DNA from 4 places in the Geobacillus sp. Sah69 genome. Region 2 is predicted to be linked to each of the others. Evidence: riboswitches for the same ligand, from Rfam matches in the RefSeq annotation. Region 2 holds a riboswitch; each other region holds the start of a gene.
The links. Region 2 has a riboswitch for S-adenosylmethionine ahead of mtnW (2,3-diketo-5-methylthiopentyl-1-phosphate enolase). Riboswitches for the same ligand answer to the same signal wherever they lie in the genome.
Positions count from the first base shown of each region.

Region 1 (3,579 bases), on a different contig from region 2:
TCTCACGTTGAGAAGCTTTTTGAAATCGGATCTTCTTCCCCGATCCCAACCACTCATCGGGCGAAACGAAACATTTTTCACCAATCCCGATTAGGCGCGCTCGCTTTCGTTGGCGATTTGGACGCAGCGTTGTACAATACATGGTGAACGATCGATTTTGCAACAGAAAGGAACGAACGCCCATGATTTACCCATACAAAGGCAAAACGCCGCAAATTGCCGCCTCCGCCTTTATCGCCGACTATGTGACGATCACCGGCGATGTCGTGATCGGCGAAGAGACAAGCATTTGGTTCAATACCGTCATTCGCGGCGATGTGGCACCAACGGTGATTGGCAACCGGGTCAATATTCAAGATAACTCAATTTTGCATCAAAGTCCAAACAATCCGCTTATCATTGAGGACGGGGTGACGGTCGGCCATCAAGTCATTTTGCACAGCGCCATCGTTCGCAAAAACGCGCTCATCGGCATGGGCTCAATCATTTTGGACCGCGCGGAAATCGGGGAAGGCGCGTTTATCGGCGCCGGCAGTTTAGTGCCGCCGGGCAAAAAAATTCCACCCAACACGCTCGCCCTCGGCCGGCCGGCGAAAGTCGTCCGCGAACTGACGGAAGACGATATCCGCGAAATGGAGCGCATCCGCCGCGAATATGTCGAGAAAGGGCAGTATTACAAAGCGCTGCAGCAACAGCGGACATCGTGCGCCGACAAAAAAGAGCTACCGTGATCAGGCAGCTCTTTTTCTTTCATCACTTGTCCGCCAGCGCCAGCGCTTGTTCTCTCAGCGTCGTCGCTTTATCAGTGCGCTCCCACGGCAAGTCGATGTCCGTACGCCCAAAATGGCCGTAAGCAGCCGTCTGTTTGTAAATCGGGCGGCGCAGGTCAAGCATTTTGATGATGCCCGCCGGGCGGAGATCGAAGTTGCTGCGCACGACCTCAATCAAAATATCTTCCGACACTTTGCCGGTGCCGAATGTATCAATGGAAATCGATACCGGACGGGCGACGCCGATCGCGTAGGCGAGCTGCACTTCGCATTTGTCGGCCAGTCCTGCCGCGACGATGTTTTTCGCGACATAGCGGGCCGCATACGCTGCCGAGCGGTCGACTTTCGTCGGATCTTTGCCCGAGAACGCGCCACCGCCGTGGCGGGCGTAGCCGCCGTACGTATCGACGATGATTTTGCGCCCCGTCAACCCAGCATCCCCTTGCGGACCGCCGATGACAAACCGTCCTGTCGGGTTGATGAAATAGTTCGTGTTCTCATCAAGCAGCTCCGCGGGCACGACCGGCTTGATGACCTGCTCTTTAATGTCGCGCTCGATTTGCTCTTGCGTAATTTCCGGATGGTGCTGCGCGGAAACGACGATCGTATCGACGCGCACCGGTTTGCCGTTTTCATCGTATTCGATCGTCACTTGCGTTTTCCCGTCCGGCCGCAAGTACGGCAAGACGTCCGTTTTGCGCACTTCCGCCAATCGGCGCGCCAAGCGGTGCGCAAGCGAAATCGGCAGTGGCATCAATTCTTCCGTCTCATTGCAGGCGAACCCAAACATCAATCCTTGGTCGCCGGCGCCGATCGCTTCAATTTCCTCATCAGTCATCTGACCTTCGCGCGCCTCGAGCGCCCGGTCCACCCCCATCGCAATGTCCGGCGATTGTTCGTCAATCGACGTCAGCACCGCGCACGTATCAGCGTCAAATCCGTATTTGGCGCGCGTGTAGCCGATCTCCCGGATCGTATCGCGGACGATGCGCGGAATGTCCACGTATGTTGATGTCGTGATTTCCCCGCTCACGAGCACCAGCCCGGTCGTGACGCTCGTTTCGCAGGCGACGCGGGCGGTCGGATCTTTTTCCAAAATGGCATCCAAAATGGCGTCAGAAATTTGGTCGCAAATTTTATCCGGATGTCCTTCCGTCACAGACTCTGAAGTAAACAAGCGGCGTTTGGCTGACATTCGGTTTGTTTCCTCCTCTTGGCATAATGTGGCGACACGGAACTCATTTCCCTTTTTCCCTTCGCAATATAAAAAACCTTTCCTGTAACGGCTGAGGAAAGGTCATGGCAATCGTATTGCTTCCTTTCACTCTTATCGTTCAAGGACTGCGCCTTGCCACAGGTTAGCACCATTTCACACATGTCCAGTTGTGACGGTTGCTGGGCTTCATCGGGCCTGTCCCTCCACCGGCTCGGGATAAGAGTATCCGTTCAATGACTTATCTTATCGCAACGGAATCGGCAAAGTCAACTATCAAAATTCATTTTTTATCATTTCCAGCCGAGAAAATTATTTCCTCAAGGAAATCGACACATTGGGCAAAAATAAAGTTTGAAAAACCCACGCAATTAGTATGGGCTATTAATAAAAATGTGTTATACTATTTTCAAGAGTGATTACAAAAAGAAGGCAGGTTTTGAACATGGGGATCGCAAACATGACGAATAAGCTTGATTTATTGCTACAAAAACCGTACGTACATCACCAATTGTCCGTCGCCGAGCTCGTCGAGAAAGTCCTGCAACGGAACGAAGGACGGCTGACCCACACCGGAGCCGTCGCGGTGACAACCGGCAAGTACACGGGGCGGTCGCCGAAAGACAAATACATCGTCGAAGAACCGTCCACGAAGCAAACGATCGACTGGGGAACGGTCAACCAGCCGATGTCTCCGGAAACGTTTGAGAAACTGTACGACAAAGTGCTCGATTATTTAATGAAACAAGATGAACTGTTCGTCTTTAAAGGCTTTGCCGGCGCCGATCCGAAATACCGGCTGCCGATTCAAGTCGTCAACGAATTCGCCTGGCACAACTTGTTCGTCCATCAGCTGTTCATCCGCCCGAGCGCCGAGGAGCTCGCCGCGCACGAGCCGCAATTCACCGTCATTTGCGCGCCGAACTTTAAAGCCGACCCGAAGGTGGACGGGACGCGCTCGGAAGCGTTCATCATCATCTCGTTTGAACGGCGCACCGTGTTGATCGGCGGCACCGAGTATGCCGGCGAAATGAAAAAATCGATTTTCTCGGTCATGAACTATGTGCTGCCGGAACAAGGCATCCTGCCGATGCACTGCTCGGCCAACGTCGGGCAGGAAGGCGACGTCGCCCTCTTTTTCGGCTTGTCGGGAACGGGAAAAACGACGCTCTCGACCGACCCGAACCGCCGCTTGATCGGCGATGACGAACACGGTTGGTCAAGCCGCGGCATTTTCAACATCGAAGGCGGCTGCTATGCGAAATGCATCAAGCTATCGCGCGAGAAAGAGCCGCAAATTTTTGACGCCATCGGCTTCGGCGCGGTGCTCGAAAACGTCGTTCTCGATGACGCGACGCGGGTGCCGAATTACGACGACGGCACGCTGACGGAAAACACACGCGCCGCCTACCCGCTTCAGGCGATCCAAAACATCATCGACCCGAGCGTCGCCGGCCATCCGTCCACGATCGTGTTTTTGACAGCCGATGCGTTCGGCGTCCTGCCGCCGATCAGCAAGCTGACGCGCGAACAGGCGATGTACCATTTCTTAAGCGGCTACACAAGCAAGCTCGCCGGCACCGAACGCGGCGTCAC
Region 1 is NZ_LLKS01000056.1:56,931-60,509, forward strand. It holds gene AP057_RS13345 (gamma carbonic anhydrase family protein) at 183-731, shown strand; gene metK (methionine adenosyltransferase) at 754-1,965, opposite strand; SAM riboswitch class I at 2,095-2,209, opposite strand; gene pckA (phosphoenolpyruvate carboxykinase (ATP)) at 2,429-3,579, shown strand, end outside.
Region 1: another riboswitch for S-adenosylmethionine. It lies ahead of metK (methionine adenosyltransferase); the one in region 2 lies ahead of mtnW (2,3-diketo-5-methylthiopentyl-1-phosphate enolase).

Region 2 (3,579 bases):
TTGCCTGGCCACCGCCAAGTCGGTGATCGAATCGCCGATGACGACGTGATACCCGTCCGGGCGGGCAAGCCTGCGCAATAGCGACGGCTTGCAGCAGCCGCAGCCGTTTTGGCACCGGCTGTCACATGCATGCGGCCATGTGATGCGGATCGTCTCACCGCTGAAATCGGAACCGTTGCAAAAAATCCGCTCCGGTTCAATGAGCCCTTCAAGCAGCGGATAGACGAAAAAGTCGATGCCGCCGCTCACGATATAGAGCGGGATGCTTTGCTCTTTTGTCCATGCGACAAACTCGCGGAACCCTTCGCGCAAGCGGGCGGTGCTAAGCAAAAAGTCAACAATCTCCCCTTTCAGCGCTGACGGAAGAAGCGAAAACATTTTTCCGACGCCTTCCTGAACGGAGATGCGCTGGGCGAGAATGTCGTCCTTTAGTGCCTCCCACTCCGGCGGGGCGAACTGTTTCATAATCGCGATGATGTTGTCGTTTTCCGTGATCGTGCCGTCAAAATCGCAAAAAAGAACGAGTTGTTTCGTCATGCTTCCACCTCAATAGCGCCCCAGCGGTCGATCGCCTTTTGCAGCGCCTCGTTGTCTTTCGCCGCTTCACGAAGCGGACGGCCGACCAGCGCTGCGTCGATGGCGGCGCGAAACGCCTTTCCGCCGCCGATCGCCCCGTCCGGGTGGCCGTGGATGCCGCCGCCGGCGTTGACGACGCTGTCAAGGCCAAAATCGCGGACAAGGAGCGGCACCAAGCCCGGATGGATGCCGGCCGATGGCACTGGAAACGCCCGGGCAAACGGCTCTTGTTCATCGGTCAGCGCCCGGGCGATGCCAAGCGCCTGCTCGCGCTCCAAGGCGACGCTGCCGTACGGCGATGGGAACAGAACAAAGTCGGCGCCGGCAAGCCGCAAAAGCTTTCCAAGCAAGAGCGACGGGGCGACGCCGTAAAACTCCGACGGCGTGATCGCGCCGCTGAACGCCGGGTGGGCCATGATCGGAACGGAAATCTCTTCATCTTCCCGCAACCCTTGTAGGACGTCCAATCCATAGGCGAACACGTTGAACAACAGCACATCGGCGCCAAGCACAGCCGCCCGTTTCGCTTTTTCTTTCAGTTCAAACGTTTTGCCGGTCAAGTTGACGGCATACAGCGTCCGCTTGCCTGTTTGTTCGTACACCTCTTCGAGCGCCGCTTTGCCTTCTGTAATGCGCTTCGCAAATGGCAGACGATCGCTGTCAAACAAAATTTCGTCATCTTTGACCAAGTCAACGCCGCCAAGCGCTTGCTTTTTCAACTCTGATGTCAAATACGCCAAATCGCGGCCAACGATGCCTTTGAAAATGCTCATCAACAGCGGGCGGTCGTACACTCCGACCTTTTCGCGAATGCCGGCGATGCCAAAGCGCGGCCCCGGAAACTGCCGCTTCCATTCTTCCGGAAATTCCAAATCAAGCAACCGCACTTCCCCGTCAAGCGACAGCTTGCCGAACGTCGTCACCAACAATGCTGGCAAATCGGCGCTGAAGTTGACGGTCGGGTAAGCGATTTTGACGATTGCCCGCTTCAACCGCTTGCCGAAATAGGCGTTTACCCGCTCGCTCTCGCCAAGCTCTTCGATCGCAACGACTTCCCCTTTATGCTTGCGAAGCTGGTCTTGCTCTAGCTGCGGCAAGTCGGTCCATGTGCCGACTGTCAAGCCGAGCGCGATTCCTTCCGCTTTTTGGCGAATATCGTGTTCATCATGAAGAAAATACGTCGCAATGACTGCACTCATCGTCCATCCCTCTTTCAATATATGGCGAAATAAAAAAGCCCCTTCCTAAGAAGAGGCGTCATTCATTCATGGCGCTCTTCTTATCTCCCAGCGTTTCCGCTGCAAGAATTAGCACCGTGCTTAGCGTGCGCCAAGCCGGTTGCCGGGCTTCATTGGGCTCGTCCCTCCGCCTGCTCTTGATAAGAAAGCCTGCTCGTTTATGCACTTGTCAAACGATTGGCAAATTTACTTTGAATTATGACAGCCTTTGCCGCCGTTGTCAATCATTTTTTTAAAACAGCCTGGTCAACGTTGTCCCGTCAACGGTTCATTGCCGCTCTTTTTTTCAAAACAATCCGAGCCGGCCGATCCGCTCCGCCGCTTCGCGAAGCCGCGCTTCATCGGTCAACAATCCAACGCGCACATACCCTTCGCCGTGTTTTCCAAAACCGATGCCTGGGGCAACGGCGACATGCGCCCGCTCAAGCAACAGATCGGCAAATTCGGCGGATGATGCGCCTTTTGGCAACGGAAGCCAGGCGAAAAATGATCCAGACGGCGCCGGCGCTTCCCAGCCGATCGCGCGCAAAGCATGAATAAACGTATTGCGGCGCGCCTCGTACAAGGCAACGAGCTCCGCGACGCAGTCTTGCGGGCCGAGGAGCGCAGCTGCCGCCGCTTCTTGGACGGCGCCGAACAAGCTGACGTACAAATGATCTTGCAACAACTCAATGGCACGGATGATCCGCTCATTGCCGACAGCGAACGCCACGCGCCAGCCGGCCATATTGTACGTTTTCGAGAACGTGTAGATTTCAACGCCAATGTCTTTCGCCCCGTCCACTTCTAGAAAGCTGACCGGCTTTTGGCCGTCAAAGCCGATCGCGCCATAGGCAAAATCATGCACAACGGCTATGCCGTACTTTTCCGCAAATGCCACCGTTTCAGCAAAAAACTCCTTCGTCGCCGTCGCGCCGGTCGGGTTGTTCGGATAGTTTAAAAACATCAGTTTCGCCCGGTCGGCCGCCGCCCTGGGAATGGCCGAATAATCCGGCAGAAACTCATTCTCCGCGACAAGCGGCATCATTTCCATCCGCGCGCGGGCGAGCGCGATTCCCGACCAATAGTCCGGATAACCCGGGTCCGGGACGAGCACGACATCGCCCGGGTTGACGAGGCAAAGCGGCAGCTCGACAAGCCCGGCTTTGCCGCCGAACAAGATGGCGACCTCGCGGGCCGGGTCGATCGTCACCCCGTACTCGCGCGCGTAAAACGCCGCTACGGCTTTTTTCAAAAACGAGTAGCCTTGAAACGGCGAATATTTATGGTATTTCGGATTGGCCGCCGCCCGCTGCATCGCCTCGACGATATGCTTTGGCGTCGGCTGATCCGGATTGCCCTGCCCTAAGTTGATCACATCATAACCCGCCTTGATCTTCGCACCGACTTTCGCCACGAGCGAGGCGAAAAACTGCTTCGGCAGCTGTTCAAGCAGTTCGGAAAAGGGAAATTCGATCGTCATCGTCCACACCTTCTCAAACATTCTTGAAATTCTAGTGCAACATCATATATCGTTAAAAGCAAAATGTAAAGAAAATTTTTTCCGAGGTGAACGCTCATGACGATCCGCATCGCCTGCCTGCAGCTTGACATTGCATTTGGCGATCCAGCAAAAAACGAACAGCAAGCCGAACAGGCCGTGGAATCCGCTGCCAAAGACGGCGCTGACATCATCGTGCTGCCAGAGTTATGGACGACCGGCTACGATTTGACGCGCCTGGATGAAATTGCCGACGAAGGCGCCGAACGGGCGAAGGCGCTCGCT
Region 2 is NZ_LLKS01000019.1:302,559-306,137, reverse strand. It holds gene mtnX (2-hydroxy-3-keto-5-methylthiopentenyl-1-phosphate phosphatase) at 1-537, opposite strand, end outside; gene mtnW (2,3-diketo-5-methylthiopentyl-1-phosphate enolase) at 534-1,775, opposite strand; SAM riboswitch class I at 1,853-1,961, opposite strand; gene AP057_RS03370 (pyridoxal phosphate-dependent aminotransferase) at 2,101-3,276, opposite strand; gene AP057_RS03365 (carbon-nitrogen family hydrolase) at 3,373-3,579, shown strand, end outside.

Region 3 (3,579 bases), on a different contig from region 2:
TTGGCAGCAGTCATGCCTAGAAGCGTTCGATCGGCAACCTGTTTCGCCCCGCCATCCAAGGATGAACATGTCACTTGTGAAGATGTCCGCTTTTTCCCAAGCGGGATCGAGCGCAACGAGCGAAGCGCCGGAGAAAGCGCTGTCAAAAACAGCCGCCCTCCGGCGCTTTTCGTTTGCTTGTCATCCCTGGACAAACGTTTTCGGCATGACGACCGCGACGACTTGCCCGCGGGCGCACAGTTCGCCGTTGGCGAACACCTCGGTATCCACTTGCCATTTTTTCGGGTGAATCTCCGTCACCGTTCCGACGGCGACAAGCGGCACGCCATGCGGCGTCGGCTTGACAAAGTCGACGTGAAGCGACGCGGTGACAAAGCGCGGCGGCGTTTCCCCGCTTCCCGGCTCATGGCCGTTTTTCCGATGCAAGGCGAGCGCCGCCGACCCGGTGCCATGGCAGTCGATGAGCGAGGCGATCAGCCCGCCGTACACAAACCCTGGAATCGCCGTATGTTCCGGACGCGGCGTATACACCGTCACCGTTTTGTCGCCCCGCCACCCGGTGCGGAAATGGTGGCCTTGTTCATTCAACCGTCCGCAGCCGTAGCACCAGGCGAATTCATCAGGGTAGTCGTCTTGAATGGCGCGAATGACTTGCGGCTCCATCTGTTCTCCTCCTCTCCCCTTTACCTATACGCGGTGCACTCCCTATTTTCCTTCTTGCACGGCAAAAGGCGGCCATACCGATGGCCGCCTTCCCCTTCGTTCATTGCGCCGGCTCGTAAAACTCGATCCATTCGCCGTCCGGGCCAAGGAAAAATAAGTATTTCGCCCCGTTTGGGAGCGTTGTAATTTCATCCCACACTAGCGGGACGCCGAGCGACTAAAGCCGTTCTTTCTCCTGCTCAATGCCTTCGACCGTAAACGCCACGTGGTGCACTTTTCCTTCCGTCGGCAAATCCGGATTGTATCCTTCGATCAGCTCGACAATGATCGAGCCGTCAATCCCTAAAAACGCCAATTTCATCGTGCCGTTCGTATGAATCATTTCGTCGAGCAGCTCCAAGCCGACGACGTTTTGATAAAACGCTTTCGATGCCTCGATGTCTTTCACTTGAATGCCGACATGCTCAAATTTTTTGACTGCCATTCGTCCCTCTTCCTTTCTATGACTCCATTAACCATACTGCTTGTAAATACGGCGTCATCTGCATCGGGAAAATCCCTTTTTTCCCAAGCTCTGTCCATATGTAGCGGTCAAGGGCGTACGGTCCGTCCGCCTTCCATTCGTCCGCCTCACTGTTGGTCAACAACAACGAAAAGGCTGTTCCTTGCGCTTCCCCATACAAATGAACGTATCCGTCCCCACGGTCGACATGCACCGCCGCCTTAGAGTCAAACCGGATGAGCTCCGCCTGCACACAGCGCATGACACAAACGGCGAACGCAGCGGCAGGGAGATGAGCGGCCATGCAAGCTCGGATCGACATGTCCCTCTTCACTATTCCCCCTTCACCCCCTATCGACAAAAACCCCCTTCGCCTCGGAATGATGCGAAAGGGGTCATGAGCCGTTCTTATCATCCAAAGCGAAACCGCTTTGCGGGTGTTAGCACCTTGCCTGCGGCAGGTTGCTGTGGGGTCATCAAGCCCGTTCTCTCGCCCACTCTTGATAAGACGTATGCAATTTATCTTCTATCTTATCGTACATCATCAAAGGCAACAATCGTCATTGTTCGACTTCCGGTTGCTCGGACGTGACGCCGACATCTTTCCACGTCAGCTTCGAGCTCGGGTCAACCGTAAAGTTGGCGACACGGTTGTTGACCGCATAGATGGCGGAACGATACAACGTCGGGATGACCGGCACTTCTTCGTTCATCAGCTTTTGCCATTCACTGTAAATTTTCCGACGATATTCTTTGTCAAACGCCTGTTCGGAATGGCCTTTTTCCAGCAGCTCATCATTTTTCTCGTTCACCCAACGCGAGTAGTTGAACATGGCGTTGCGGCCGTACAATCCGTACGGGTCGACGTCCGTTCCAGTTCCCCAAGAGGCGGCGTAGACATCCACTTTCGGATCGTCTTTTTCGACCATATCGTAGAAGGAGTTGAACTCCGCCAAGCGTCCGTCTACAAGCTGAACATCGAGGCCCACATCTCTCCAGCATTGCATATAAAATTTGGCCAGCGGTTCAGCGATGTCCCCACCGCTCATCGCCAAGAAGTTGATCTTGAATTTTTTGCCGTTTGGATCTTCGCGGAGGCCATCGCCATCCACATCTTTATATCCCGCTTCATCCAGCAATTGTTTCGCTTTTTCCGGATTGTACGTATACCCTTTGATGGAACTGTCATGATAGCCCGGGAACGACGGCGGGATCAGCGTGGTCGCCGGGAAGCGCAAACCATGATACAGGCGGTCGGCCACCTCTTGGTTGTTGATGGCGTACGCCATGGCTTGGCGCAGTTTTTTGTTTTGGAATTTCGGATTGTCCATTACGTTTTCCTGCTTTTTCGCATCCCAATGGCCGAGTTTAAAGCCGATATAGTTGTACGCCAAATCCACTTTACCGATAAACTGAATGTTTTTCGTCCCTTTCGCGTTCAAATATTGGTCAGTCGGGAACTCAGCGACGTCAATTTCGCCTTTTTTCAGCGCTTGCAGGACGACTTGCGGGCTGACGACTTTCAAAATGACGCCTTCCAAGTTCGGTTTGCCAGCCCAGTAGTCATCATTGCGAACAAACTCTACCGACTCGCCCGGAACGATTTTCTTCACTTTAAACGGACCGAACCCGATCGGGTTTTTCCGGATTTTATCCGATTTCGCCAAGTCTTTGATCGGAATGTCTTTCAAGTAATGCTTCGGCAGCGGATACGCCCAAATGCCAGTCAACACCGACGGATTGGCCTGTTTCCATGTGATCGTCAACGTCTTTTTGTCGATGACTTTAATGCCGGAAATTTTATCCGCTTTGCCGCTGTGATATTCTTCCATCCCGACGATCCCTTGGATGAGCGCATCGCCATAACGGACGCCGGTGTAATCTTTATGGCCGATGACCAAATACGCATACTCCAAGTCTTCAGCGGTCACCGGCTGGCCGTCATGCCAATTCACATTGTCTTTAATACGGATTGTCATCGTCTTTTTATCATCCGACAACTCATACGTGGCAGCCCCATCATTTGTAATTTCATAGTCACCGTTCGTCCGGAAAAGCGACTCGTCAAAAAATTGCAAAATCTCTGCGTCGGGCGCTCCGGTGTAGAATGCATAGCTGAGCGTCCCTTCAAACGGCGTATCGGACACAAGGCCGTATTTCAACACGCCGCCATCGATGATTTTCCCGTCGTTTTTCACCGTCATCGGGAATTTGCTGATGTCTTCCTTCTGAGCCGCCGGTTTTTCGTTATTGTTGCCCTTTCCGCTCGTTGTGTCGGATTTGCCCGTGCACCCGGCGAGCACGAGCAAGAGCGCGGCGAGAGCCGCCAGCCATTTTCTCTTCACATTTTCTTCCCCCTTATCCTAGTCGTTGTCTTGCATCAGCCGCACGTTTCAGCGCTTGGCCGATGAAAT
Region 3 is NZ_LLKS01000009.1:4,653-8,231, reverse strand. It holds gene AP057_RS01075 (hypothetical protein) at 1-146, opposite strand, end outside; gene AP057_RS01070 (PaaI family thioesterase) at 181-663, opposite strand; partial or broken gene AP057_RS01065 (VOC family protein) at 764-1,147, opposite strand; gene AP057_RS01060 (hypothetical protein) at 1,164-1,487, opposite strand; SAM riboswitch class I at 1,571-1,675, opposite strand; gene opp4A (oligopeptide ABC transporter substrate-binding protein) at 1,726-3,510, opposite strand; gene AP057_RS01050 (ABC transporter permease) at 3,524-3,579, opposite strand, start outside.
Region 3: another riboswitch for S-adenosylmethionine. It lies ahead of AP057_RS01060 (hypothetical protein); the one in region 2 lies ahead of mtnW (2,3-diketo-5-methylthiopentyl-1-phosphate enolase).

Region 4 (3,579 bases), on a different contig from region 2:
GCCACCAAGCGAAGCGCGGTAGAAAAAAGCAAATGTCATGCAAAAAGGACTCTCTCCCTGCTATGATGGTGATGACCAACATCCATAAAACAGGAGGGAGAGAGTCCATGAAACATCTTACCACAGAATGGCCTTTATTAAAAGAGCTGGAGGAACAATTAGTCAGAACTCTTCAAAAGGTGTTCGCTGTCTTGTTGGCGGCCCTTTTGGAGGAGATTGATCAACAACTGGCGGAAGCGCGGGACAAGCGCCGGTATCAGCTGAAAGACAAACGGCCGACCACGATCCAAACGCTGTTTGGAGAAGTGACGTTTCGACGGAACTACTACTATGATCGGCAGGCGGGGGCGTATACCTTCTTGCTGGATGCCGAACTGGGCTTTGATGGAGCGCAGTCGATCAGCCCTTGCCTCGAGGAAACGGCGGTCGAGTTGGCCGTAGAGTGCTCTTCCTACCGCAAAGCGGCCCGTACGTTGGAGTCGATCGTGGGGTATGCGGTCCTAAGCCACGAGGCGATTCGCCAACTGGTGCTGGAGGCCCCTGTCTCGCTGCACCACCCTGTTTCCCAACGGCACGGCCGYGTGCTGTTTGTGGAGGCGGATGGYCTGTTRATTTCCCGCCAGGGGAAAGGGAAACGGGCGAAAGAAGAGAAAATCCTGGCGGTTCACGAYGGATGGAAACGAAACGGTTCGCAGCTCGAGCTCGTGAACCGGCGCCACTACCTCCATGAAGGGGAGGGAGACGTGTGGGAACGGTTCGAAGAGTGGCTGATGAACGAATATGCCTATGARCCGTGCCGGGACCTMTTGATCATCAACGGCGACGCGGCGTCGTGGATCACGGCCTGCCGGGAGTATTTTGGYAAGCGYGCSTGCTTTCAGCTGGATCGATTTCATGTGGCGCGGGAGCTGCGTCAGTGTCTGTCCGGCCATCCGCGTTGGCGGGAGGTGCGGAAGAAGCTGGCGAAACAAGACGAAGAGGGYCTTCTSGTGGAGCTGAACAGCGCGGTCGGCACGTTGGAGGACGAAGCGAAAGAGAAGCAGATGGCTGCCATGATCCGRCGGATCGAGTCGATGCCGGGATGCATCCGGGACTATCGGGAGTGGCTGTCGGAGCAAGGGGTGGAGACGACCGGCATGCGTCCGATGGGCCACGCCGAGAGCGTGATGAGCCGGTTTGCGCATCGGGTGAAATCCCGCCGCAGCTGGAAAGACCAAGGGCTTCGGGCGTTTCTGAGGGCGATGGCGGCCCGAATCGACGGGATTTGGCGGAGAAATGGGCAGTTGGTGGAGGAAGAAGAGACCCGAACGGCGGCCTCGGCCTCAACAAAGTCCAAGCGGATCGAACAGGCCAAACGGAAGGCCGGACGGTTATGGGCAGATGTGGTGCGTCAGAATCTACCGTGTCTGCAGCGGTCATCCGGGACGCCGATCCATCAAGCGTTGTCGGCGCTCCGGGATGGTGGTTGGGTGTAAAAAAATGGAATATCGTATCATCGCCTCAAGATGAGGGATGAGAGTCCGAAAGCGCTTACGATATGAATTCCTGAAAATGGTTCGCTAACTAGTGATTGACAACACCCGTAGTGAACCGAAAAAATGTTCTCCACAAAGTCTTGACTGACTCTTGGGTGAAATTTTTATTGACAATGTTCGACACAAGGTGATACAATCACAGTTGTAGTCAATCGAATAGGCGATTGTTGCGCTCTTATCAAGAGAGGTGGAGGGATGTGCCCAATGAAGCCCGGCAACCGTCAGCGCGTGCGCTGAAAAGGTGCCAATTCACACAAAGCGGCCTGCTTTGAGAGATAAGAGACGGAATGGTGCACAATACCTTTCTGTTCTCTGCGGGCAGAAAGGTTTTCTTTTTGCGCTCCGCCGCCTTGGGGAGGAAGGTGAAACGATGATTACACTCGAACATGTGACAAAGATCTATCAAGCGGCTAACGGCTCGGTCACGGCCGTCGACAATGTGTCGCTTGAGATTCGCGAAGGGGAAATTTTCGGCATTATCGGCTACAGCGGCGCGGGGAAAAGTACGCTCATCCGCTTGCTCAATGGGCTCGAGAAGCCGACGGGCGGCCGGGTGGTCGTCGCCGGCCGCGACATGGGGCGCATCAAAGGGCGGGAGCTGCGCAAGGCGCGTCAAGAGATCGGGATGATTTTCCAACATTTCAACTTGCTTTGGTCGCGCACAGTGCGGGAAAACATTGCGTTTCCGCTCGAGATTGCGGGTGTTCCGAAAGCGGAGCGGCAAAAACGGGTCGATGAATTGATCGAGCTCGTCGGGCTCACGGGGCGGGAAGAGGCGTATCCGTCGCAGTTGAGCGGCGGGCAAAAGCAGCGTGTCGGCATTGCCCGGGCGCTCGCCAACAACCCGAAAGTGCTGCTTTGCGACGAGGCGACATCGGCGTTGGACCCGCAGACGACCGATGCGATTTTGGACTTGCTCGTTGACATCAACAAGCGGCTCGGGCTGACGATCGTGCTGATCACCCATGAAATGCACGTCATCCGCAAAATTTGCGACCGCGTCGCCGTGATGGAAAACGGCAAAATCGTTGAGCAAGGCGACGTGTTGCACGTGTTCCGCAACCCGCAGCAGCCGATCACGAAGCGGTTCGTCAAGCAGCTCGTCGAGCCGGAGGAGACGGAAGAGGCGATTTCCCATTTGTTTGGCCAATACCCGAACGGGCTGATCGCGCAGCTGACGTTTGTCGGCGCGGCGGCCGGCCAGCCGCTCATCAGCCAGGTCGTGCGGCAATTTGCCGTCGATATGAATATTTTGCAAGGGAAAATTTCGCAAACCCATCAAGGCGCTTATGGGGTGCTGTTTGTGCACATCAATGGGGCGGCGGATGAAATTGACCGGGCGCTTGACTACATTCAACGCCAGCAGGTGGCGGTGGAGGTGATTCACGATGCTCGCTAACCTCCTGCCGAACGTCCAATGGGAGACAATGTGGGCGGCGACGGTCGAGACGCTGTATATGACGGGAGTGGCGGTGGCGGCCACTTTCGTTCTCGGAATCGTTCTTGGCTTGCTTCTATTTTTGACAGCGAAGGGCAACCTATGGGAAAACCGGTTTGTCAATACCGTGATTGCGGCGTTTGTGAACATTTTCCGCTCCATTCCGTTTATTATTTTGATCATTTTGCTCATTCCGTTTACCACCTGGCTCGTCGGGACGATGCTTGGCGCCAATGCGGCGCTGCCGGCTTTGGTCATTGGGGCCGCGCCGTTTTACGCCCGCATGGTGGAGATTGCCCTTCGCGAAATTGATAAAGGCGTCATCGAAGCAGCCCAAGCGATGGGCGCCTCAACGTGGACGATCATTTGGAAAGTGCTGCTGCCGGAGTCATTGCCGGCGCTTGTCTCCGGCATTACGGTGACGGCGGTGTCGCTCGTCAGCTATACAGCGATGGCTGGAGCCATCGGCGCCGGCGGGCTTGGGAACTTGGCGTATTTGGAAGGGTTCCAGCGCAACCATAACGATGTGACATTTGTCGCAACCGTATTGGTGTTGGTCATTGTATTTATCATTCAGCTGATCGGTGACTTTGTCACTTCGAAAAT
Region 4 is NZ_LLKS01000054.1:12,520-16,098, forward strand. It holds gene AP057_RS12660 (ISLre2-like element ISGsp3 family transposase) at 108-1,475, shown strand; SAM riboswitch class I at 1,708-1,817, shown strand; gene AP057_RS12665 (methionine ABC transporter ATP-binding protein) at 1,906-2,934, shown strand; gene AP057_RS12670 (methionine ABC transporter permease) at 2,924-3,579, shown strand, end outside.
Region 4: another riboswitch for S-adenosylmethionine. It lies ahead of AP057_RS12665 (methionine ABC transporter ATP-binding protein); the one in region 2 lies ahead of mtnW (2,3-diketo-5-methylthiopentyl-1-phosphate enolase).